4 regions of the Pseudomonas sp. CDFA 610 genome follow, and region 2 is predicted to be linked to each of the others. Evidence: predicted binding sites of a transcription regulator. Region 2 holds the regulator's gene; each other region holds the start of a gene.

Evidence for each region. Region 2 encodes FliA, which starts transcription of late flagellar genes. Its sites were predicted from a motif close to CTAAAGTTTNNNNNNNNNNNGCCGNTAA; they were not measured.
Region 1: KDX39_RS22495 (methyl-accepting chemotaxis protein) is a predicted target of FliA. The motif match lies at 3,223-3,250, and genes of this name have one in related genera.
Region 3: KDX39_RS01055 (methyl-accepting chemotaxis protein) is a predicted target of FliA. The motif match lies at 3,225-3,252, and genes of this name have one in related genera.
Region 4: KDX39_RS11445 (methyl-accepting chemotaxis protein) is a predicted target of FliA. The motif match lies at 4,208-4,235, and genes of this name have one in related genera.

The regions. Positions count from the first base shown of each region.
Region 1 is NZ_JAGTPM010000012.1:221,909-227,427, reverse strand. It holds gene KDX39_RS22515 (hypothetical protein) at 720-1,010, shown strand; gene ycaC (isochorismate family cysteine hydrolase YcaC) at 1,315-1,941, shown strand; gene KDX39_RS22505 (HIT family protein) at 2,015-2,449, opposite strand; gene KDX39_RS22500 (VOC family protein) at 2,569-3,024, shown strand; gene KDX39_RS22495 (methyl-accepting chemotaxis protein) at 3,296-4,513, shown strand; gene KDX39_RS22490 (response regulator) at 4,523-4,891, shown strand; gene KDX39_RS22485 (STAS domain-containing protein) at 4,915-5,205, shown strand; gene KDX39_RS22480 (chemotaxis protein CheA) at 5,248-5,519, shown strand, end outside.
Region 2 is NZ_JAGTPM010000006.1:72,621-78,139, forward strand. It holds gene flhA (flagellar biosynthesis protein FlhA) at 1-893, shown strand, start outside; gene flhF (flagellar biosynthesis protein FlhF) at 905-2,233, shown strand; gene fleN (flagellar synthesis regulator FleN) at 2,349-3,182, shown strand; gene fliA (RNA polymerase sigma factor FliA) at 3,179-3,919, shown strand; gene KDX39_RS12555 (chemotaxis response regulator CheY) at 4,175-4,549, shown strand; gene KDX39_RS12560 (protein phosphatase CheZ) at 4,569-5,354, shown strand; gene KDX39_RS12565 (chemotaxis protein CheA) at 5,388-5,519, shown strand, end outside.
Region 3 is NZ_JAGTPM010000001.1:216,550-222,068, forward strand. It holds gene KDX39_RS01040 (TRAP transporter large permease subunit) at 1-221, shown strand, start outside; gene KDX39_RS01045 (TRAP transporter substrate-binding protein) at 285-1,304, shown strand; partial or broken gene KDX39_RS26490 (MCP four helix bundle domain-containing protein) at 1,501-2,256, shown strand; gene KDX39_RS26495 (methyl-accepting chemotaxis protein) at 2,389-3,114, shown strand; gene KDX39_RS01055 (methyl-accepting chemotaxis protein) at 3,293-5,089, shown strand; gene KDX39_RS01060 (PH domain-containing protein) at 5,142-5,513, opposite strand.
Region 4 is NZ_JAGTPM010000005.1:304,884-310,402, reverse strand. It holds gene KDX39_RS11455 (BRO-N domain-containing protein) at 1-294, shown strand, start outside; gene KDX39_RS11450 (YifB family Mg chelatase-like AAA ATPase) at 448-1,941, shown strand; gene KDX39_RS11445 (methyl-accepting chemotaxis protein) at 2,129-4,105, opposite strand; gene KDX39_RS11440 (LysR substrate-binding domain-containing protein) at 4,288-5,208, opposite strand; gene KDX39_RS11435 (NorM family multidrug efflux MATE transporter) at 5,364-5,519, shown strand, end outside.

The sequences.
Region 1 (5,519 bases), on a different contig from region 2:
CAACAACGGAAACACGCAGCGTAAGATATTTAATCGCGTCGTGAAGCCAATGAGCGCTTTGGTGTACCTCATGTGTAGACCCCTTCACCTTTAGCCCGGATGTTACATACCCAAGGAGACCAACATGCCTTACCGCAATCGTGAAAGCCTTATGCTTTGATCTCATATCCTAAGCTTTCTCACAATACTCAAGCAGAAAAGATTATCTCACGTCTAGTCGGCTCACGATGCGCCGATAACCGATCATACGATTGGAGAGCACTGATCGGCCCAGTCCATTTCGTAAGGAACCTACCCTCGTTATCTGCATTGCCGCACTGATAAATCTGGGTAACACGCGGTCTAGACGCTCGTGACCGTCTTTGTGCAGACTGATTTTAGACCTCATAGCGCTTCTCTGCGCAGCGAAGTTCACACTCATCATCGCGAATCGCGATGCATCCATTTGAAAGCAACGCTCCATTACTCCGGTGATGGCGAAAAGCGATTTGCGGGTCTGGAGCGTTTTCTCATCTTACGAAACACTGCCGGGGGTGCCTGATACATGGGCAAGATTGTTCACTTTCCAAGGCCCATTTCTGATTTTGTTGCTGATGCACATCAAGCTAAAAGAGATCACCCCGAAGATTTGGCATAGATTCGCAGTGTCTGCAAACATTATCCTCGTGAAGCTAGTCAGGTGATCCAAGCCCTGATGGTCCGGAGCGACAGCTATCTGCATGAATTTGAAATCGCCGGTGAGCGGTACGGCTCCCGATCCTGAAGGCTGGGGGCGGAAAGTGAATAAGGAGGCTTGCAAAACCTCGATCGAAGTGCCGAATGGAAAGCGGACGCTTACTTATCTCTACGGCCTCGAGGACAGCCCGGAGCACATATCAAGGCCGAAAAACGTTGCCTGCGAACGCCTTTCCTCAAATACCAACTGCTTCGAAGGTGCCGATGCTCGTCCACCCGAAGACATGGATGGCGAGGCGTTACAAGATGCTCCGGAAGGCTGTGGCCGCCCCTGAAAACCCCGAGCACAAATCCATGATGGAATGGATCGGGAAAGATTTCAACCCAATACACTTCGATCACAAGGCCGTAAACCACTGGCTTGCACGCATCTCCAAACGGCAGTGGGACGGCGCTTACCTTGAAACAGTCCGGCAGAAGTGTTGGGCAAGTCGTGCGGCCATACGAACACTGGCTGAACTGTCTCATCGAGGTTGACAGACAAACCTTTTTCAAGCGCTTTTTCGACGTTCAGATGGACATTAATCTAGCCACACGTTGAAACGACAGCCCCTCACCACTTCGAAAAAGGATTCCACCATGACCAATGCCACTTACAACCGCCTGAACAAAGACGACGCCGTAGTTCTGCTGGTCGACCACCAGACCGGTCTGATTTCGCTGGTGCAGGACTTCACCCCGAACGAGTTCAAGAACAACGTGTTGGCGTTGGCCGACGTGGCGAAGTTCTTTGAGCTGCCGACCATTCTGACCACCAGTTTCGAACAAGGCCCGAATGGTCCGCTGGTACCGGAACTCAAAGAGATGTTCCCGGACGCGCCGTACATCGCTCGCCCTGGCCAGATCAACGCCTGGGACAACGAAGACTTCGTCAAAGCCATCAAGGCTACTGGCCGCAAGCAACTGATCATTGCCGGTGTGGTGACGGACGTTTGTGTCGCCTTCCCGACGTTGTCGGCGCTGGCTGAAGGCTTTGATGTGTTCGTGGTGACCGACTCTTCCGGCACGTTCAACACGGCTGTGCAGCAGGCCGCCTGGAACCGCATGACACAGGCAGGCGCGCAGATGATGAACTGGTTCTCGGTGGCGTGTGAGTTGCAGCGCGACTGGCGCAACGATATCGAAGGTTTGGGCAATCTGTTGTCGCAGCGTATTCCGAACTACCGCAATCTCATGAACAGCTATGCAGCGTTGACTGCACGCTGACCGGTAATCGCAGGAGGGCATTTTGCCCTCCTGCATGCACCTCGATATCAACGCTGACTAAGCGGTACCGCCCTCAGCTCGGCATTCCCCTCAACCTGAGCACTTCCCTCGCTTGAATCCCCCGCTCCTCTTCACTCAATGCCCGCTCGCAATATTCACGACTCAGGAAAAGTATCACGTCGTTCCCATCCGGCTCTGCGGCATACCCCGGATGACCTGCAACCTCCACAAGCAGTGCCTCAGTAACCGGCGCGACATGAAAATGCAGACTGAACCCGGCAGAGAATCCCAATTTATATATCACCACTTTTCGAGGCTCATACGCCCGCACCAGAAGCTGTTCTGTTCTGCGCAAAACACCTCCCAGCTCGGCCAGCGCCGCCTCGTTCAGGTCGCCCAGATCAGAAGCGGGTGCAACAGACGCAACCATCAGATAGCCGCGGTATCGCGCATCACGTCGATGGCTGACACGCCAGTGCCCGGTCTCAAAGATGTCACACTCGGTCATACGCCCCTCCTCTGGTCCCTTATCTGCAACTGACTCACAACGGAGGATATGACACTGCACCTCAGGCATGCGAAATTGCAGGCACTTGTTATCCACCGCACCAGCAGGAACGGCTCTCAATGGACCTGACATTCAGCCACATCGACGTTCTCGTCACCGACCTTGAAGAAGCCTGCGCTTATTACGCGCAGATCCTGCAAGCCAAAATCTCCAGAACCCTGATCTGGGAACGCGGCGGTCTGCATGTGCGTTATGCCATTGCGATGATCGGCACTGAACGCTTCATGCTGGTCCAGCCGTTGGCGGGGAATCTGAAGGACCTGCTGGATACGTCAGGCGAGGGCATGATTTATCGACATTGTTATTCGACGCCGGATATCGAGAAGGCTTACGACGAACTGATCGCAGCCGGTGTGCAACCGGAGGACGAGAACGGCAAACCGCTTGATCGCTCAAACCTGCAATCACCGTCCGGGGGAAGGATTATCTGGCTGCCCAAACGGTTCGGGCATTTCTCGGTGGAGATTCTGGAAGAGAAGACGCTGGAGGCGTTTATCGAGGCGGCGTTTGCCTGAAGTCCAATAACGCGCGACTGACACACCGCACTAACCTCATCGCGGGCAAGCCCCCTCCCACAACTCGATGTTCGCCACGACACTGCGCAAACGCCCCCTCCCCTCGCTATTTCCAGAATCACAGCTAAACCTAGTACAGGCGCACCATGCACTTCGTCACCCAATTGTCATCAACCGGACGGATGGCGCCTGTGCGCTCTCAAGTTGCCATGATCGAGGCAGATAACCCCTAAGTTGCTTTCATCCGCTGCAATGTTCAAGGATCGAACCTATGACGTCGAGTCAGTACAGTAGTACTCCAGGTCAAAGTCATCCACGTTTCCTCTGGTTTCCACTGGTCCCGGTGATCCCGGCCATTGCCTGGATTCTGACTCAGTCGGGCACCTCTCCTGCCAATCTTGCTGCCTGTGGCGTACTGGCCGTTCTGGGTGTCGGTGCCGGGGTGTGGAGTGCGCGTTCGCAACGTGAACAAGCCGTGCGTCTGACCGACGATGCGCTTACACAGCATCAGTCCAATGACGCTGCAATCGGCGCGAAGGCTTCTCGGGCGCAGCTCAATGAAGTGCTGCTGGGTGCGATGCCGATCTGGGCCAAGCAGGTCGAAAGCTCGCGTCAGCAGACCGAGACCGCCATTATCGAGCTGACCAGTCGGTTCACCGGTATTTCCGAACGATTGCAGGAAACTGTTCAGGCGTCGCAGCAGGCCGCAGGCGAGCTGGACGGGCAGAATGCAGACGGCGCGCTCAAGGTGCTGGCGCAGAGTGACAGCGAGCTGAGCCAAGTCATCGATTCCCTGAAAGCCACGCAGGCCAGCCGCGACCAGACGCTGACTCAGGTGCGCAGCCTCACGGCCTATACCGGCGAGTTACGTACCATGGCAGCCGACGTTGCGGCCATCGCGGCGCAGACCAACCTGCTGGCCCTCAATGCGGCCATTGAAGCAGCCCGCGCCGGTGAAGCCGGGCGAGGCTTTGCGGTGGTGGCCGATGCGGTGCGCAGCCTGTCGAGCAAGTCCAGCGAGACCGGCCAGCAGATGTCGGCCAAGGTCGACATCATCAACAACGCAATCACCCAGTTGGTTGAGGCCGCCTCCAGCGGCGCGGATCAGGACAGCCATTCGGTGACTGAGTCCGAACAGAGCATTCAACACGTGCTGCAGCGTTTCCAGAGCATAACCGGACGTCTCGCCGAATCCGCCGATCTGCTCAAGCAGGAAAGCTACGGCATTCGCGACGAGATGACCGAGGTGCTGGTCAGCCTGCAGTTTCAGGACCGAGTCAGTCAGATCCTTACCCATGTGCGCGACAACATTGACTCGCTGCACACCCATTTGCAGCAATCCAGCCAGTCTCCAGACGAAGCCGTCGCGATCAATGCCCGTGAGTGGCTGGCACGCATGGAATCCACTTACGCCACTGACGAACAGCGTCTTACACATCGCGGCGAATCAGCAGCGCAGCAGAATTCTCAGGAAATCACGTTCTTCTAGGAGCGCATCATGGCTAAGAGTGTATTGGTGGTCGACGACTCAAGCAGCGTTCGGCAGGTCGTCGGCATCGCGCTGAAAAGTGCCGGATACGACGTGATCGAAGCCAGCGACGGCAAGGATGCACTGGGCAAGCTCACCGGGCAGAAGGTCCACTTGATCATCAGCGACGTGAACATGCCGAACATGGATGGCATCACGTTCGTCAAGGAAGTGAAGAAGCTGGCCAGTTACAAGTTCACGCCCATCATCATGCTGACCACCGAGTCCCAGGAATCCAAGAAGGCTGAAGGCCAGGCTGCCGGGGCCAAGGCCTGGGTGGTCAAGCCGTTCCAGCCTGCACAGATGCTGGCGGCGGTCTCCAAACTCATTCTGCCCTGAGTGTCCGGGCCACGGAGGCCAGCATGCCGATGTTGATCGAAACCACTGCTGACACCGTGCGTGTCAGCATCGATGGCGAACTGACGATTTACACCGTGACCGAGCTTGCTGCGGGCCTGCTGCCGCAGATGGGTGCCACGCCGCGCATGCAAATCGATCTGTCGCAGGTGACGGAAATGGACGGTGCGGGGTTTCAACTGCTGGCGGTCATCGAGCGCGAGGCTGGCAGGACCGGCACCGCGCTCAGCCTGACCGGGCAGAGCAAGGCGGTCGTGGAAACATTCGAACTGTGTCATCCGGGTGCCTTCGCTTAGCGTCCGTTGCAGTGTGGTTCAGTGACCGAAAAGGAAGTTCACGTGAGCATTAATCTTGATCAGGCACAGCAGACGTTCATCGTCGAGGCGCGCGAGCTGTTGCTGGCCATGGAGGAATCCCTCCTGCAACTGGAAAGTGAGCCGGGCGATCAGGATGCCATCGGTGCGATATTCCGTGCGGCCCACACCATCAAGGGCTCTGCGGGATTGTTCGGCCTGACGCCAATCGTCAGCTTTACCCATATTGTCGAAGACGTGCTCGACCGGTTGCGTGAAGGCAGCGTCTCGGTGGATGCGGCGTTGATCGCAGTGCT
Region 2 (5,519 bases):
CCGTCCACATCCGCGACAACCTCGATCTGGCGCCCAGCGCCTATCGTCTGACGCTGATGGGCGTGATTCTGGCCGAGGCCGAGATCTACCCCGATCGCGAACTGGCGATCAACCCTGGTCAGGTATTCGGCACGCTGAACGGCATCACCGCCAGAGATCCGGCATTCGGCCTGGAGGCAGTGTGGATCGAAATCAGCCAGCGCAGTCAGGCTCAGTCTCTCGGTTACACGGTGGTGGACGCCAGCACGGTAGTGGCGACTCACCTTAACCAGATCCTGTACAAGCACTCGCATGAGCTGATTGGTCATGAAGAGGTCCAGCAATTGATGCAATTGCTGGCCAAAAGCTCGCCGAAGCTGGCTGAAGAGCTGGTTCCAGGTGTGCTGTCGCTGTCGTCGTTGCTCAATGTGCTGCAGGCGCTGCTGGCCGAACACGTACCGGTACGCGACATCCGCAGCATTGCAGAGGCCATCGCCAACAACGCCGGGAAGAGTCAAGATACCGCCGCTTTGGTGGCGGCGGTCCGCGTCGGTCTGAGTCGCGCAATCGTGCAAAGCATTGTAGGCGTTGAGCCGGAGCTGCCTGTCATCACGCTGGAACCAAGGTTGGAACAGATATTGCTCAATAGTTTGCAGAAGGCTGGTCAGGGTCAGGAAGAAGGCGTTCTGCTTGAGCCGAGCATGGCTGAAAAGCTCCAGCGTTCATTGATCGAAGCGGCCCAGCGTCAGGAGATGCAAGGGTTGCCGGTAATCCTTCTGGTAGCGGGTCCGATTCGGGCGATGCTGTCACGATTTGGACGATTGGCTGTACCGAGCATGCATGTTCTGGCGTATCAGGAAATTCCTGACAACAAGCAAGTAACCATCGTAGCGACTGTCGGGCCCAACGGCTGAGGTAGTGAGTCATGCAAGTTAAGCGATTTTTCGCCGCCGATATGCGTCAAGCCATGAAGCTGGTTCGCGATGAGCTGGGCGCTGAGGCGGCCATCATTGGCAACCGCCGCATCGCCGGGGGCGTCGAACTGACCGCCGCGCTGGATTACAAACTCTCTGCGCTGGCACCCCGCGTTCCGAACATGGAACTCGAAGACGAGTTGCGCAAGACCCAGTCGCGCATCGTCTCTGCGCAGGCTGAACTGAACAACCGCAGCGACAGCGATGCCTCGGTCAATCTTCAGTTGTTTTCCGGCAAGCCGATCAGCGCGACCGACACCCACATCGAGCCGACACTCGAAGAGCCGCCACGTCCGTTTGCCTACGCGCCGGCCCCGGCCGCCGAGCCCGCGGGCGGTCAGCGTGCCTTCGAGTCGATGCGCTCCGAATTGAACGGCCTGCGCGAGCTGCTGGAAGTCCAGCTCGGCTCCCTGGCCTGGACCCAGTTGCAGGGCAGCCGTCCGCAACAGGCCAACCTGTGGCGTCGCCTGCAACGCGTCGGCCTGTCCGGTCCGTTGTCGCGTGACCTGCTGTCGATGATTCCGGACATTGACGAGCCCCGTCAGGCCTGGCGCATGCTGTTGGCCCATCTGGCGCGCATGATTGCCGTGCCTGATGTCGAACCGCTGGAAGAGGGCGGTGTTATTGCCATGGTCGGTCCTGCCGGCATGGGCAAGACCACCACGCTGGCCAAGCTGGCCGCCCGTTACGTGCTGAAGTACGGCGCGCAGAACATCGCGCTGGTCAGCATGGACAGCTTCCGCATCGGTGCCCAGGAGCAGCTCAAGACACTGGGCCGTATTCTCAACGTGCCGGTGACTCACGTCGATCCCGGTCAGTCGCTGGCACAGGCTCTCGAGCCTCTGCTGCGCAAGCGTGTGGTCCTTATCGACACTGCCGGACTGCAAGCCAGTGATCCTGCGTTGCGCATGCAACTGGAAAGCCTGGCAGGTCGCGGCATCAAATCGCGTAACTACCTGGTACTGGCCACAACCAGCCAGAAGCAGGTACTGACAGCGGCTTATCACAGTTACAAGCGTTGTGGCCTGGCCGGATGCATTCTGACCAAGCTGGATGAAACCGCCAGCCTGGGTGAAGTTCTTAGCCTGGCGATCAGTCACGAATTGCCGGTGGCCTACCTCACGGACGGACCACGGATTCCTGACGATTTGCACATTCCGCGTCGTCACCAACTGGTGAGCCGTGCGGTCAGCGTGCAAATGCAGGATGAGCCTAGCGAAGAAGCGATGGCTGATATGTTTGCCGACCTCTATCACTCACCTGGCAAAAGGGTAGGTTAAGTGATGGAGACTATTGGAATGTCCCTGCATCGATGGTCTGCCAGGCATTGTTCGTTCGCGAACGTGCAGCCCCCAATGTGGCTTCGGTCTACGCAAGACAAGGTAAAGAAATAACATGGGCAGCATGCATCCCGTACAGGTTATTGCGGTGACCGGCGGCAAAGGTGGCGTCGGTAAGACTAACGTGTCAGTGAACCTTTCACTGGCCCTGGCTGAACTCGGTCGACGCGTCATGCTTCTTGACGCCGATCTGGGTCTGGCCAATGTCGATGTTCTGCTTGGGCTGACACCCAAACGCACGCTCGCCGATGTCATAGAAGGCCGTTGCGAATTGCGCGACGTGCTTCTTCAGGGGCCGGGCGGCGTTCGCATCGTGCCTGCCGCTTCCGGCACTCAGAGCATGGTTCATCTGTCGCCTGCCCAGCACGCAGGTCTGATCCAGGCGTTCAGTGAAATTGGCGACAACCTCGATGTACTGGTGATCGACACGGCGGCAGGCATCGGTGAATCGGTGGTCAGCTTCGTACGCGCCGCGCAGGAAGTCTTGCTGGTAGTCTGCGACGAGCCGACGTCCATCACGGATGCCTACGCACTGATCAAGTTGCTCAACCGCGACTACGGCATGAATCGCTTCCGGGTGCTGGCCAACATGGCCCAGAGCCCGCAGGAAGGCCGCAATCTGTTCGCCAAGCTGACCAAGGTCACGGACCGCTTTCTGGATGTGGCGCTGCAGTATGTCGGGGCTGTGCCTTACGACGAATGCGTGCGCAAGGCCGTACAGAAACAGCGTGCCGTCTACGAAGCCTTCCCGCGTTCCAAATGCGCGCTGGCATTCAAGGCCATTGCTCAAAAGGTCGATACCTGGCCGTTGCCGGCCAATCCAAGGGGTCACCTTGAATTTTTCGTTGAACGACTCGTTCACCAGACCAGTGCGGGGCCTGTCCAATGACAGCGAGCGGCTACCAGATGTACAGCAAGGCTTCCCGGAATTCGCAGTATGAGCTGATCGAGCGTTATGCGCCCTTGGTCAAGCGCATCGCCTATCACTTGCTGGCCCGCTTGCCAGCCAGCGTGCAGGTCGAGGACCTGATCCAGGCCGGCATGATCGGCCTGCTGGAAGTCTCTACCAAATACGACTCCACCAAAGGTGCGAGTTTCGAGACCTATGCGGGTATCCGTATTCGTGGCGCCATGCTCGACGAAGTGCGCAAGGGGGACTGGGCGCCTCGCTCGGTCCACCGCAATACGCGCATGGTAAGCGACGCAATTCGCGCAATTGAAGCGAAAACCGGACGTGACGCTAAAGATCACGAGGTTGCTGCCGAACTCCAGTTGAGTCTCGATGATTATTACGGGATTTTGAATGATACCTTGGGCAGCCGCCTCTTCAGTTTCGACGACCTGCTTCAGGACGGCGATCACGAAGGGCTGCACGAGGACGGTGCCAGCGGTTCGCTTGAACCGTCACGGGACCTGGAAGACGAGCGCTTCCAGGCAGCCCTGGCCGATGCGATTGCCAATCTGCCGGAGCGTGAGCGTCTGGTCTTGGCGCTGTACTACGACGAAGAGCTGAACCTCAAGGAAATCGGAGAGGTCCTGGGTGTCAGCGAATCGCGGGTCAGTCAGTTACACAGCCAGTGCGCAGCTCGTTTGCGAGGGCGTTTGGGGGAGTGGCGAGCGCGTTGACAGTCAAGGTGCGGCCTGGTCCGCACAGTGACTTCAAGCCGGCTGTGCAGAGCGTTACGTGGTAACAGGATAGACAAGGCAGGAGCCTGTCGGGCGGTGCCTCGATGGGCTGTTCGTTCAGGTCTGTACCTGTCGTTTTGCCAAGCCCGTCGTCGTTTCGTACAGCCGGGGGTGTGCTGTGCCAGTATTGAGTGAACAGCGTGTTCAGGTGCTGAACGCGTTAAAGACTGCTTGGAGGTCGAATTGGACAAGAACATGAAAATCCTCATCGTTGATGACTTCTCAACGATGAGGCGGATCATCAAGAACCTGTTGCGTGATCTGGGGTTCACCAACACATCGGAAGCGGATGACGGTCTGACCGCGCTGCCGATGTTGCAGAGCGGTGCCTTTGACTTTCTGGTGACGGACTGGAACATGCCTGGCATGTCCGGTATCGATCTGTTGCGCCAGGTCCGTCAAGACGAGCGCCTCAAGAGCCTGCCGGTGCTGATGGTCACTGCCGAAGCCAAGCGTGAGCAGATCATTGAAGCTGCACAGGCCGGTGTTAACGGTTACGTGGTCAAGCCATTCACGGCTCAAGCGCTGAAAGAGAAGATCGAAAAGATCTTTGAACGCGTCAATAGCTGATGCATGCCGCGAGGGCGCTATGGATAACAATGATTCGATGGCCGACTTTGAGTCGACCCTGAAAAGACACGCGCAGGAACTGGTTACCAGCCTTGAAAAAGGCCGTTTCGGCGAAGCTGTGCAACTGATCCATGAGCTCAACCAGACACGCGACCGCGGCCTCTATCAGGAAGTGGGCAAGCTGACTCGTGAGCTGCACAGTGCAATCGTCAACTTCCAGATCGATCCGCACATGCCTCAGGCCGAAGAGGTATCGCAGATCACGGATGCCACCGAGCGTCTGGGTTACGTCGTGCGACTGACCGAAAATGCGGCCAACCGCACCATGGACCTGGTCGAGGAAAGCACGCCGGTCATGAACGGTCTGAGTTCCGACGCCAAGGCGTTGAGCGAAGACTGGGGACGTTTCATGCGCCGCGAAATCGGTGCCGAGGAATTTCGCGATCTCGCCAAGCGGGTCGATGGTTTTCTGACGCGTACCGAAAAGGAGACTCACGAGGTTTCCGCTCACCTCAATGACATTCTGCTCGCCCAGGATTACCAGGACCTTACCGGTCAGGTGATCAAGCGTGTCACGCAGTTAGTCACTGAAGTGGAAGGCAATTTGCTCAAACTGGTGCTCATGGCCAGCCATGTCGATCGCTTTGCGGGTATCGAACATGACGAAGAATCCATCCTTGCGGAAAAAGATCCTAAAAAACATCTCGCCAAGGGTGAAGGTCCGCAGATTCATGCCGATAAACGTGAAGACGTCGTATCCGGACAGGATGATGTAGACGATCTGCTATCGAGCCTCGGCTTCTAGGTCTGTTGACGGTTAATTTTAGGGAGCACCCCCATGAGCTTCGGCGCCGATGAAGAAATCCTTCAGGATTTTCTGGTAGAGGCCGGCGAAATTCTGGAGCAGTTGTCAGAGCAATTGGTCGAGCTGGAAAGCCGACCGGATGATGCTGATCTGCTCAATGCAATT
Region 3 (5,519 bases), on a different contig from region 2:
CCGTGTATTTCGGCGTGCTGTTTCTGATCAATACTGCCATCGGCCTGATCACGCCGCCCGTGGGGACGGTGCTCAACGTGGTGTGCGGCGTCTCGAAGATCAGCATGGACGAGATCATCCGAGGCGTCTGGCCGTTCATGCTGGCGCAGTTCGTTGTGCTGTTTTTATTGGTGCTGTTCCCGCAACTGGTCCTGGTCCCCCTGAGTTTCCTGACCCGTTGATGAGGTGACAGACGTCGCAGGCTATCAACCACTCCATTTCCAATAACAAGACCGGAGAATGACATGCAGAAACTGATGAAAACCCTTTTGGCCGGAGCCTGTGCCACCAGCCTGTTGCTGGCGAGTGTGGCCAGTCATGCGGCAGAGATTCGCGAGCGCACGCTGCGGTTCGCCTTCCAGAACGTCAAGGAACATCCGCAAGGGCAGGGTGCACAGAAGTTTGCCGATCTGCTGAGTGAAAGCAGTGGCGGCAAGATCAAGGTACGGCTGTTTCCTGGCGGCACGCTGGGCGGCGATGTGCAGACGGTGTCAGCCTTGCAGGGCGGCACGCTCGACATCACGGTGCTCAACTCCGGAATTCTCGCCGCTCAGGCGCCCGACTTCGCGATGCTCGACTTTCCATTTCTGTTCAACGACGTGAAGGAAGCGCATGCCGTCATTGACGGCCCGGTCGGCCAGAAACTCTCCGCGCAACTCGACAGCAAGGGGTTGGTCGCCCTGGGCTATTGGGACCTGGGTTTTCGCAATGTGACCAACAGCAAGCACCCGATCACCCGCCTGGAGGACATGCAAGGCCTGAAGATCCGCGTCATTCAGTCGCCGATCTACCTGAAAACCTTCTCGGCGCTCGGCGCCAACCCGGTGCCGATGGCGTTTCCCGAGGTCTACACCGGCCTTGAGCAGCACACCATCGACGGTCAGGAGAACCCTTACACGGTGATTGAAGGGAGCAAGTTCTTCGAGGTGCAGAAATACCTGTCGGCGACCGGGCACATCTTCAACCCGCAGTCGCTGATCATGAGTCAGAAAACCTGGAATCGCCTGAACGACGATGAGAAAGCGTTGATTCGCGATGCCGCCGCCAAGGCGCAGGTCTTCCAGCGTGAAGTGACGGCCGAAAGCATGGACAAGGCCCGGGCCAATCTGGAGAAACAGATTGCGGTCAACGACATTTCTCCCGCCGAGAAAGACCGTTTTCGTGAGCGCGTAAAAACTGTCATCGACGAGTTTTCCCAGCAACTGGATGCCGGCCTGGTGAAGATGATGTACGACGAAATCGCCAAAGCGCGTGCATCGCAGTAAAGAAGCGAGGCTGCACCCTTCGCCGCGTCAGAACCCGTCCTGCGGGCCTGACGCTGCTCTCTCGACACCTTCTTTTCGATTTAAACCGGTAACCCCGCGAAAATAGTCTTAAATATCCGTGAACAGGCGTCGATAAGCTTTGCATAAGAGTAGTCCGCAGCTCGCGTTATTTCATTGACCGCAGGGGAGCTTCAGGATGTCGATCAAACTTCGTTTGTTCTTGTTGATAGGCACCGGGGTAGTGGCTGTGTTGATCATCAGTCTGGTCAGTTATCTGGGCAACAACCGGATGGCGGCCGCGATGACCGATAACGAGGTCAGCATGACTGCGCTGAGCAATCATCTGCAGGCCGACATGATGCACGACGCCCTGCGCGCCGATGTGCTCTCGGCGATGCTGGTCGGGCTGGGCAAGAGTGAGACCACCCGTGAAGAGGTGCTGGCGTCCCTCAGCGAGCACGCCACGCAATTCCGCAAAGTCCTGAGTAACAATCTGCAGTTGCCCATCAGCGACACCCTCAAGGCCGAACTGAACAAGGTCAAACCGAGCCTCGATGCCTACATCAGCGCAGGCGAGCGGATTGTCGGCCTGGCGCTGGACAGCCCTGACCGTGCCCAGCAGGACCTGAGTACATTTTCTGCCGCCTTTACTCAGCTTGAAGGCCAGATGTCCACGTTGAGCGACTTGATCGAAGACAACTCGAAAGCCAGCGGTGAAGTCACCCGCGATGCCATCAGCACCGCCAATATCACGCTCGGCGTGGTTCTGGTCATCAGCCTGTTGCTGCTGTTGGCCCAAGGGTATTGGGTGACTCGCAGCATCATGATCCCTTTGCGATCTGCCAGCCGTATCGCTGACAGCATTGCGCATGGCGACCTCAGCGAGCCAATTGCCGAGCCGAGCAGCCGTGATGAAGCCAGCGCGCTGATTCGCAGCCTTGCCGTCATGCAGCGCGATCTGCGCGGCATGATCGAAGTGGTGCGTGGCAATGCCCATGGCGTCAGCGGCATGAGCGGGCAATTGAGCAGCGGCTGTCACGCTGTGGCGGGCAGCAGCCAGCAGCAAAGCTCGGCAGCTGCGACCATGTCGGCGGCCGCCAGCGAAATGACCGCCAGCATCGAAGAAGTCACGCGTCATGCCGAACAGGCAAGGGAGATGGCCAATCAGGCCGAGGCGCTGGCCAAGAACGGCGGACGGGTGATCCATCAGGTGGTCAGCGACATGGACGGCATTGCCCGTTCTGCCCAGCAATCGGCGCAGGTAATCCGCACGCTCGACAAGGAATCGGAAGCCATTTTCAACATCATTCAGGTGATCAAGAGCATTGCCGACCAGACCAACCTGCTGGCGCTCAACGCGGCCATCGAGGCGGCACGTGCCGGTGAACAGGGCCGTGGCTTTGCCGTGGTGGCCGACGAGGTGCGCAGCCTGGCAGGTCGTACCAGCGCATCGACCCAGGAAATCACCGGCATGGTCGCCCGCATTCAACAAAGCACCCGCGAGGCGGTGACCAGCATGGAAGCCGGGGTGGTGCAGGTCGACAAAGGCATGGTGGTGACCGCCGAGGTCCAGCAAGCCATCCGGGATATTCTTGATGCCACGCTGAGCACCACGCATCTGGTCAACGACATCACCCGCACGATTGGCGAACAGAGTCTGGCCAGCAATGAAATTGCTCATCAGGTGGAGATGATCGCCAGCATGTCCGAGGACAACAGCCGGGTCATCGGCCAGACGGCGGCCACCACCGACGAGTTGTCCGCGCTGGCAGTCCAGCTCTCGCGTTCAGTGGACCGGTTTCGGCTTTGATATCTATAAGCCATTATCTGGCGTAATCTCCCGATCCGCCCACTCTGTGCTTTTTTGCCGGTAGTCGAGCCTGATCGGGACACCGTCCAGTGTTCTGATCGCTCCGGTCATTAAAGCTTTTGCACTAACAGACGTTAACCATCCAAACGGATTACCTTCCGCGCCCAGGAGCTGCTGCATGCAAACGTTAAAGGCTTTGTACGAGTCGGTCGAAAAGCAGTTTTTCAACACCTTGACCAAAAAGCTCTCAAGCCTTTTTCTGCTGGTTGTCGTCAGTGCGCTGCTGTATTGGGTGGCGCTGTCCGTTCATGCCGACATCGTGACGTTGTTGCGCAGTGCGCAACTGGAAGCCGGTGTACTGACGCGCATTGAAGGCAGGCTGGATGCGCTGAGCAACGCCATTCTGATCAGCACCCTGTTCACGCTGGGCATGGTCGGTTTCATGGTCTGGTACCTGCGCCATCTCATTGTGCGGCCTGTGATGTTCATGACCGGTGCGCTGGAAGAAATCGCCAACGGCGAGGGCGATCTGTCCAAGGATCTGCCATTGCTGACCCACGACGAAATCCGCGTGCTGGCCAGCACCTGCAACCGCTTCCTGGCCAAGCAGCGCGAAGTGATCAGCAGCATTCAGGCACTGACCGTGCAGATCGCGGTCGAGTCGGCGCGCTCGCTCAAGAACATCAGTGATTCCAGCGACAGCGCAACCGATCAGGCGCGTTTTGCCAAGGAGGTCATGGATCAGAGCAACATGGCGGTAGGCAGCATCGAGGACGTGTCGCAGCAGACTCAAGGCATTTCCAGCACCACTGCCCAGAACCTGAGCATGGCGCGCGGCTCCTATTCCGAACTGCTGGAAGTGACCGGCAACATCAGCCAGATATCCAGCAGCCTCAACGAGTTCGGCGTGCTGGTATCTGCCTTGAATCAGCGCTCGTCGAGCATCAAGTCCATCGTCGGCCTGATCCAGAAGATTTCTTCGCAGACCAACCTGCTGGCCCTCAACGCGGCCATCGAAGCGGCACGTGCCGGCGAAAGCGGCCGCGGCTTTGCCGTGGTGGCCGACGAGGTGCGCACCCTGGCGCAGAACGTCAGCAAAGCCACGGACGATATCTCGCAGAATATTGATGCGATGCTCCTGGAAGTCAGCTCGACCTACGAGCAGACCACTCAGATCAGTCAGAGCGCACGTGAAACGCAATTGGTCGTGGAGCGTGCGTCGGGTCATTTCGAAAGCATGATCGTCGACTTCGAGTCGACCAATGGCAAGCTTGCCGACATTGCGTCCCATATCCAGCAGTTCGCCACGACCAACACGGGCATCAACGACCGGGTCACGCGTATCTATGCGGACAGCCAGGCCATCGACCAGCGCATGCAGCATTCAGCGACGGCCACCCGCGACCTGTCCGGTGTTGCCGAGCGCGTGCAGGCGTTGCTGGGACGTTTCGTGCTCGGGCACGGTGAGCTGGATGCTGCAATCACGCGGGCCAGTCAGTGCCGCGATACCTTGCAGGCGCGGCTTGCGGTGCTGCACAAGGAGGGCGTCAATCTGTTCGATCACGACTACAAATTGATTCCCGGCACCGATCCCAAGCAATACATGACCAGTTACACCGAGCGATTCGCGCAGATCTGCCAGGAGGAGTGCGACAAGCTGACCAAGGGCACCCGAGGCGGCAAGGTCTCGTTCATTGTCGATAGCAAGGGTTATTGCCCGGTCAACAACAGCTGGGTTTCACAGAAACCGACCGGCAATCGCGCTGTTGACTTGCCGGTATGTCGCAACAAACGGATGTTCTCTGACCCGGTCGGCCTGCGAGCGGCAAGCAATAAACAGCGCTTCCTGCTGCAGACCTACCTGCGCGATACCGGTGAAATCATGACCGAGATCGATGTACCGTTCTTCTTCGACGGCCGTCATTGGGGCAACCTGCGGATGGGCTTCGACGCGGCGCAGTTGCTGGGCCGCTGAGACGTCGGGTGACTTCCGTCGGTCTTGCGAATACCGACGGGAGTTTGTTCAGTCAGCCAAGCAGGTGCTGGGCGATATACCTTGATATCTGGACCACTGACGTCTTGCCTGTGAATTCGAACTTCACCTTGCCGATCGCCGAGTAATAGATTTCCAGTTCCGAGTCCAGGTCGAATGTCCCCGACGTTTCCACCGACCAGGCGACGATGTTCTTGTAGGGCAGAGACGTGAAGTCTTTTTTGCTGCCTGTCAGTCCCTGAACGTTGACCGAGATGATGCGTTTGGTGGTAAAGACGACGCCGTCGCGCATGGACTTGTAGGAGTCGATGACTGTTTCGCCGTCCAGCAGCAGATCCTTCACACGGTCTGCGTACTCGTCATTCTGTTTGAGTTTGAAAAAACCTTTGTTGTTGAAGTCGATCATTTTCTA
Region 4 (5,519 bases), on a different contig from region 2:
AGTGAGTCGGGCGCTTACGCCTTGCTGGTCTACCATCATGCTCCGCATAACGGCCCGTTGCGTGAGTGGCTGGAGCATCACGTTGTGTCGACCTTGCGCGACATGCAGCAGACACGTGAATCGCAGCGTCCTACGCTGGGCTTGCTGCAGTGGCCGGGCATGTCGTTGAGTTTGCTGAACTGGCAGGACGAGTCATGGATTCGCGTGCGGGACATGCCGGAGATTCTGTTGGAGCAATCGCGCCAAGGCGGTGGAAAGACGGCTTCGTGGTGGCGGCGGCTGCGGGCGTTCTGACGCGGTGCTGAGCTCAACAGCAATTACGCACGTTGAGCTCACGCCTTCAGCCTGTCCGTAGCCCTCATTAACACCCTGTATCCATTCCCCACCTGCCCTTCGTCCTCGAATGACGCACGATAACGCCCCGTCGCTCATATCAAGGAATGATCCATGTCGCTGGCCATTGTTCATAGCCGTGCCCAGGTCGGGGTTGAAGCCCCGGCGGTTACTGTCGAAGCGCATCTGGCCAACGGCCTGCCGACCCTGACGCTGGTCGGGTTGCCTGAGGGGGCGGTCAAGGAGAGCAAGGACCGGGTGCGCAGTGCCATTCTCAATTCAGGGCTGGATTTTCCGGCGCGGCGTATCACGCTCAATCTGGCTCCTGCCGATTTGCCCAAGGATGGCGGCCGGTTTGATCTGGCGATCGCGCTGGGTTTGCTGGCAGCCAGTGGGCAGGTGCCGTTGACGGCGTTGCAGGATGTCGAGTGCCTGGGGGAATTGGCGCTGTCGGGTGGTATTCGGCCGATTCAGGGTGTGCTGCCCGCAGCGTTGGCGGCGCGTGCGGCGGAGCGGACGTTGATCGTGCCAGCCGTTAATGCCGAGGAGGCGTGCCTGGCGTCGGGCTTGCGGGTGATCGCGGTGAATCATCTGCTGGAGCTGGTGGCGCATTTCAACGGGCGCACGCCGATTACGCCCTATCAATCCAGTGGCTTGCTGCATCAGTCCAAGCCCTACCCGGACCTCAGCGAAGTGCAGGGACAGACGGCTGCAAAACGTGCGTTGGTGGTCGCTGCGGCAGGCGCGCACAACCTGCTTTTCAGCGGCCCGCCCGGCACAGGTAAAACGCTGCTGGCCAGCCGACTGCCCGGTTTGTTGCCGCCGCTGGATGAGTACGAAGCGCTGGAAGTGGCGGCGATTCAATCGGTCGCCAGCCAGGTCCCGCTGACCAGCTGGCCGCAGCGACCTTTCAGGCAACCGCACCACTCCGCATCCGGGCCGGCGCTGGTCGGTGGTGGCAGTCGTCCGCAACCGGGCGAAATTACGTTGGCGCATCATGGCGTTCTGTTTCTGGATGAGTTGCCGGAGTTCGACCGGCGCGTGCTGGAGGTGTTGCGCGAGCCGCTGGAGTCCGGCCATATCGTGATTTCCCGCGCGCGGGATCGGGTGCGCTTTCCGGCACGTTTTCAGTTGGTCGCGGCGATGAATCCATGCCCATGCGGTTATCTGGGTGAACCGACAGGCCGTTGCCGTTGCTCCACCGAGCAGGTGCAGCGCTACCGCAACAAACTGTCCGGCCCGCTGCTGGATCGTATCGACCTGCACTTGACCGTTGCGCGTGAAACCACCTCGCTCAATCCCGGCCCGCAGACTGGCGACACGACTGCCAGTGCAGCCGCCATCGTTGCGCAGGCCCGCGACCGACAGAATCGGCGCCAAGGCTGCGCCAATGCTTTCCTCGACCTTCCGGCCCTGCGCCAGCATTGCGCGCTGTCGAGTGCTGATGAGAACTGGCTGGAAACGGCATGCGAACGCTTGACGCTATCACTGCGTTCGGCGCATCGGCTGCTGAAAGTGGCGCGGACCCTGGCGGATCTGGAGCAGGTGGAGGCGATCAATCGCGGTCATCTGGCGGAGGCGTTGCAGTATCGACCTGCGAGTGGGTGAGAGGGCATGCACCGGTACAACTGGATCCGACTGCACCCATCTAATGGTGGGCTGCCACTGGCTCAGGCCGAGAAAAACTTAACGTCGTGTCCGGGATCAGTTGACCACTACACTCTTTCAAACCCGAAAAGACCATGCCGGTAAACAGCACCGGCATGATCGCATCAGGATTGACGCAAGCTACCTCTCACCGAAACCGATCAACCTCTTTGCGCAACTCACCTGCCAGCGAATTCAGCTCTTCGGCGGTGATGGCCAGATTGGAAACCACTTCGCGCTGTTCACTGTTGGCCATGGCGATGCTTTGCAGGTTGCTGCTCAGCATAGTGGCGGTGCTGCTCTGCTCTTGAGTTGCGGTGGTGATCGCGGCGAACTGATGACCGGCGGAGCGGCTTTGTTCGTCGATCTGGGCCAGTGCCGAAGCGACCTTGGCGTTGAGCGAAAGGCCTTCCTGCATCAGCGCATTGCCTTGTTGCATGGTGTTGATGGCGTTGCCGGTTTCCTGCTGGATGCTGGCGATCATGCCGGAGATTTCGTCGGTGGCCTTGCGAGTGCGCGAGGCCAGGCTGCGGACTTCATCGGCAACCACGGCAAAACCGCGCCCCTGCTCACCGGCACGAGCGGCTTCAATGGCGGCGTTGAGAGCCAGCAGGTTGGTCTGGTCGGCAATCGAGGTGATCACGCCGACGATGCTGCCGATTTCCTGAGAGCGCTGGCCCAGGGTGTCGATCACGGTCGCGGTACTGCTCAGCGAGGTGGCGATCTGTTGCAGCGACGAGGAGGCTTCTTCCATGGAGGTGCGACCAATACGCGTCTGTTGCGCGTTGTCCTGTGCCAGCCGTTCGGTGTTGCTCATGTTGTCGGCGATGTTCATCGATGTTGCGCTGAACTCTTCAACCGCGCCCGCCATGCTGGTGATTTCGCCGGACTGCTGCTCCATGCCTTCGTAAGCGCCGCCGGACAGGCCGGACAAGGCGTGAGCACGGGTGCTGACTTCCTGCGCGGCGGTGCGGATGTGCGACACCATCGAAGAAAGCGCTTCACTCATCTTGTTGAAGCTGCCCGACAACTGACCGATTTCGTCGTTGCTGGTGATATTCAGGCGCACGCTCAGATTGCCCGCACCCAACTCATCGGCCTGGCGAACCAGCTCGGAAAGTGGACGCAGTTTGCTGCGCAGCAGCCAGATGGCGCTGATGACGGCAATGAGCATCGCCAGCAGGCTGCCGATGGCCAGTTGCGTGCCGACGTCCCAGGTCACAGCGCTGATTTCATCGCCGGGCATGCTGGCAATGACGGTCCATGGGCCGCCTGCGAATGGCTGGCCGACGCTGTAGAAGTCCTGTTTGCCGTCATTCCAGAACTGGGCCTTGCCCGGTTTGCTGGCCAGATCGGCGACGGCTTTGGCAGCGCTTTCAGGCGACTGGATGCCAGCAGGCGGGACGAGCCAGGTACCTTTGTCGTCCAGCAGTGCCAGTGAACCGGTGGCGCCGATGCGGAAGTTTTTCAGGTCGTCGAACTGGGTTTTCTGGGCATCGGTGTAATCGAAGCCTACGAACAACGCTGCGATGATCTTGCCACTGCTGTCGCGAACCGGGCTGTACTGGGTCATGTAATAACGATCGAACAACACCGCCTTGCCCACGTAGCCCTGACCGGCCATCAGGCGATCATAGGCAGGCGCCTTGCGGTCCAGCAGCGTACCAATGGCGCGCGTGCCGTCCTGCTTGCTCAGCGAGGTGCTGATGCGAATGAAGTCATCGCCGCTGCGCACGAAAATCGTTGCCACACCGGCTGTCAGCCGACGGAACTCGTCCACTTCGGTGAAGTCATTATTCAGCGCCGTGTCACGCAGGAACAGGCCGGGCGTTTGAGTGCCTGCCACGGTCACCGGTTTGTCGGCCTGCAGGGTCAGGCCGACCGCAAAGCGCTTCTCGAACAACCCGCTCAGGCGCTGAGTGCTGTCACGCAAAGTGCTGTGGAAGGTGTTGAGCTGATCGGCGAGCAGGCGTGCCTCACTGGACATGTGCTCCTCACGGATGACCAGGTTGGATGCATCCAGGGATCTCAACGCAAAAAGCGTACTGCCACTGATGACGACTGCCAGGATCACTGCCAGGGCGATACCGAGCTGCGTAGCAATCCGGGTGCGGGGCTTGGACATAAAGGCTCCAGACCGAATGATTATCGCCAGATCCTTGGCTCTATCGTTCAGCAAACGTTAGTTAGATGTTGTACCGTTTTGAATAAGCGGTTCTTAGGCAATGCTTCGGCCAGCAAGAACGATACTTGAGTGTCTTGCGCAGGCATTAGTAAAGATGGCATTTTTGCATTACGCGAGGCGCGTTAGTGCAAAATTTCAACTAAGGGCAATTCCATTGCCTTGACTTCTGCCTGCAAAAAGTCGCTCAGACGCCTCAAGCGTTCTACTCCGGGCCTTGTACGCGGCCAGACCAGATAATAATTTTCGCCACTGGCCACCGCAGTTCGCCACGGCAGGCTGAGTCTGGCCTGCGCAACGTCTTCCGCGACCATCAACAAATCGCCCATCGACACGCCATAACCGCGTGCTGCTGCAATCATCCCCAACTCAAGCGTATCGAACACCTGACCGCCCTTGAGCGACACCTTGTCTGCCAATCCCATTCGGTTAAGCCAGGTGCGCCAGTCACGCCGATCCGGCGTCGGGTGCAGCAGTTCGGCCTTGGCCAGCCGCTCGACATTCCACGGCGGATCCTGCAACAAAGTCGGCGCGCCGACCGGTATCAGCCATTCCGGGAACAGCAGAGTGGCTTCCCAGTCTGCTGGAAAATGACCATGACTGAGCAGGATCGCGCAGTCGAACGGTTCCTGCGCGAAATCCACCGCGTCGATGTCCATCCAGGCGCTGGTCAACTGCACTTCATTCCCGACCTGAAGATGACGAAAACGACTGAGCCGCGCCAGCAGCCAGCGCATGGTCAGGGTCGACGGTGCCTTCATGCGCAGGATTCCCTCTTCCGCCTGCAAGGTACTGCAGGCCCGTTCAAGGGCCAGGAAGCCGTCCCGCACACCCGGCAACAATGCACGCGCCGATTCGGTCAGTTGCAGGTTGCGCCCGTTGCGCTGAAACAATCGGCAGGCAAAGTGCTCCTCCAGCGTGCGGATGTGCCGACTGACCGCACTCTGGGTAATGGACAGCTCTTCAGCTGCGCGAGTGAACGAGGTATGCCGGGCCGCTGCTTCGAATGCACGCAACGCATAAAGAGGAGGGAGACGACGAGACATGCGGGCTTTCCAGATAGGCCGGACAACCACTTTACTGTAAATGTTATTCGCATGAGTTTTAATCATGCTGAGCATCGGATTTATCGCTTTGTGCTTTTTACCTCGAATGCTGACAATAAGCCGCTCATCAGTCCTTTCGCCGTCGAGCATCGTCCATGCAACAGCCTGCCCTCAAAGAACTCTGGATCATCCTGCGCTTGGCCGGGCCGCTGATCGCTTCGCAGATGGCGCACATGCTGATGGTGTTCACCGATACGGTGATGATGGGCAAGATCGGCCCTGAAGCCTTGGCGGGCGGTGGTCTCGGCGCG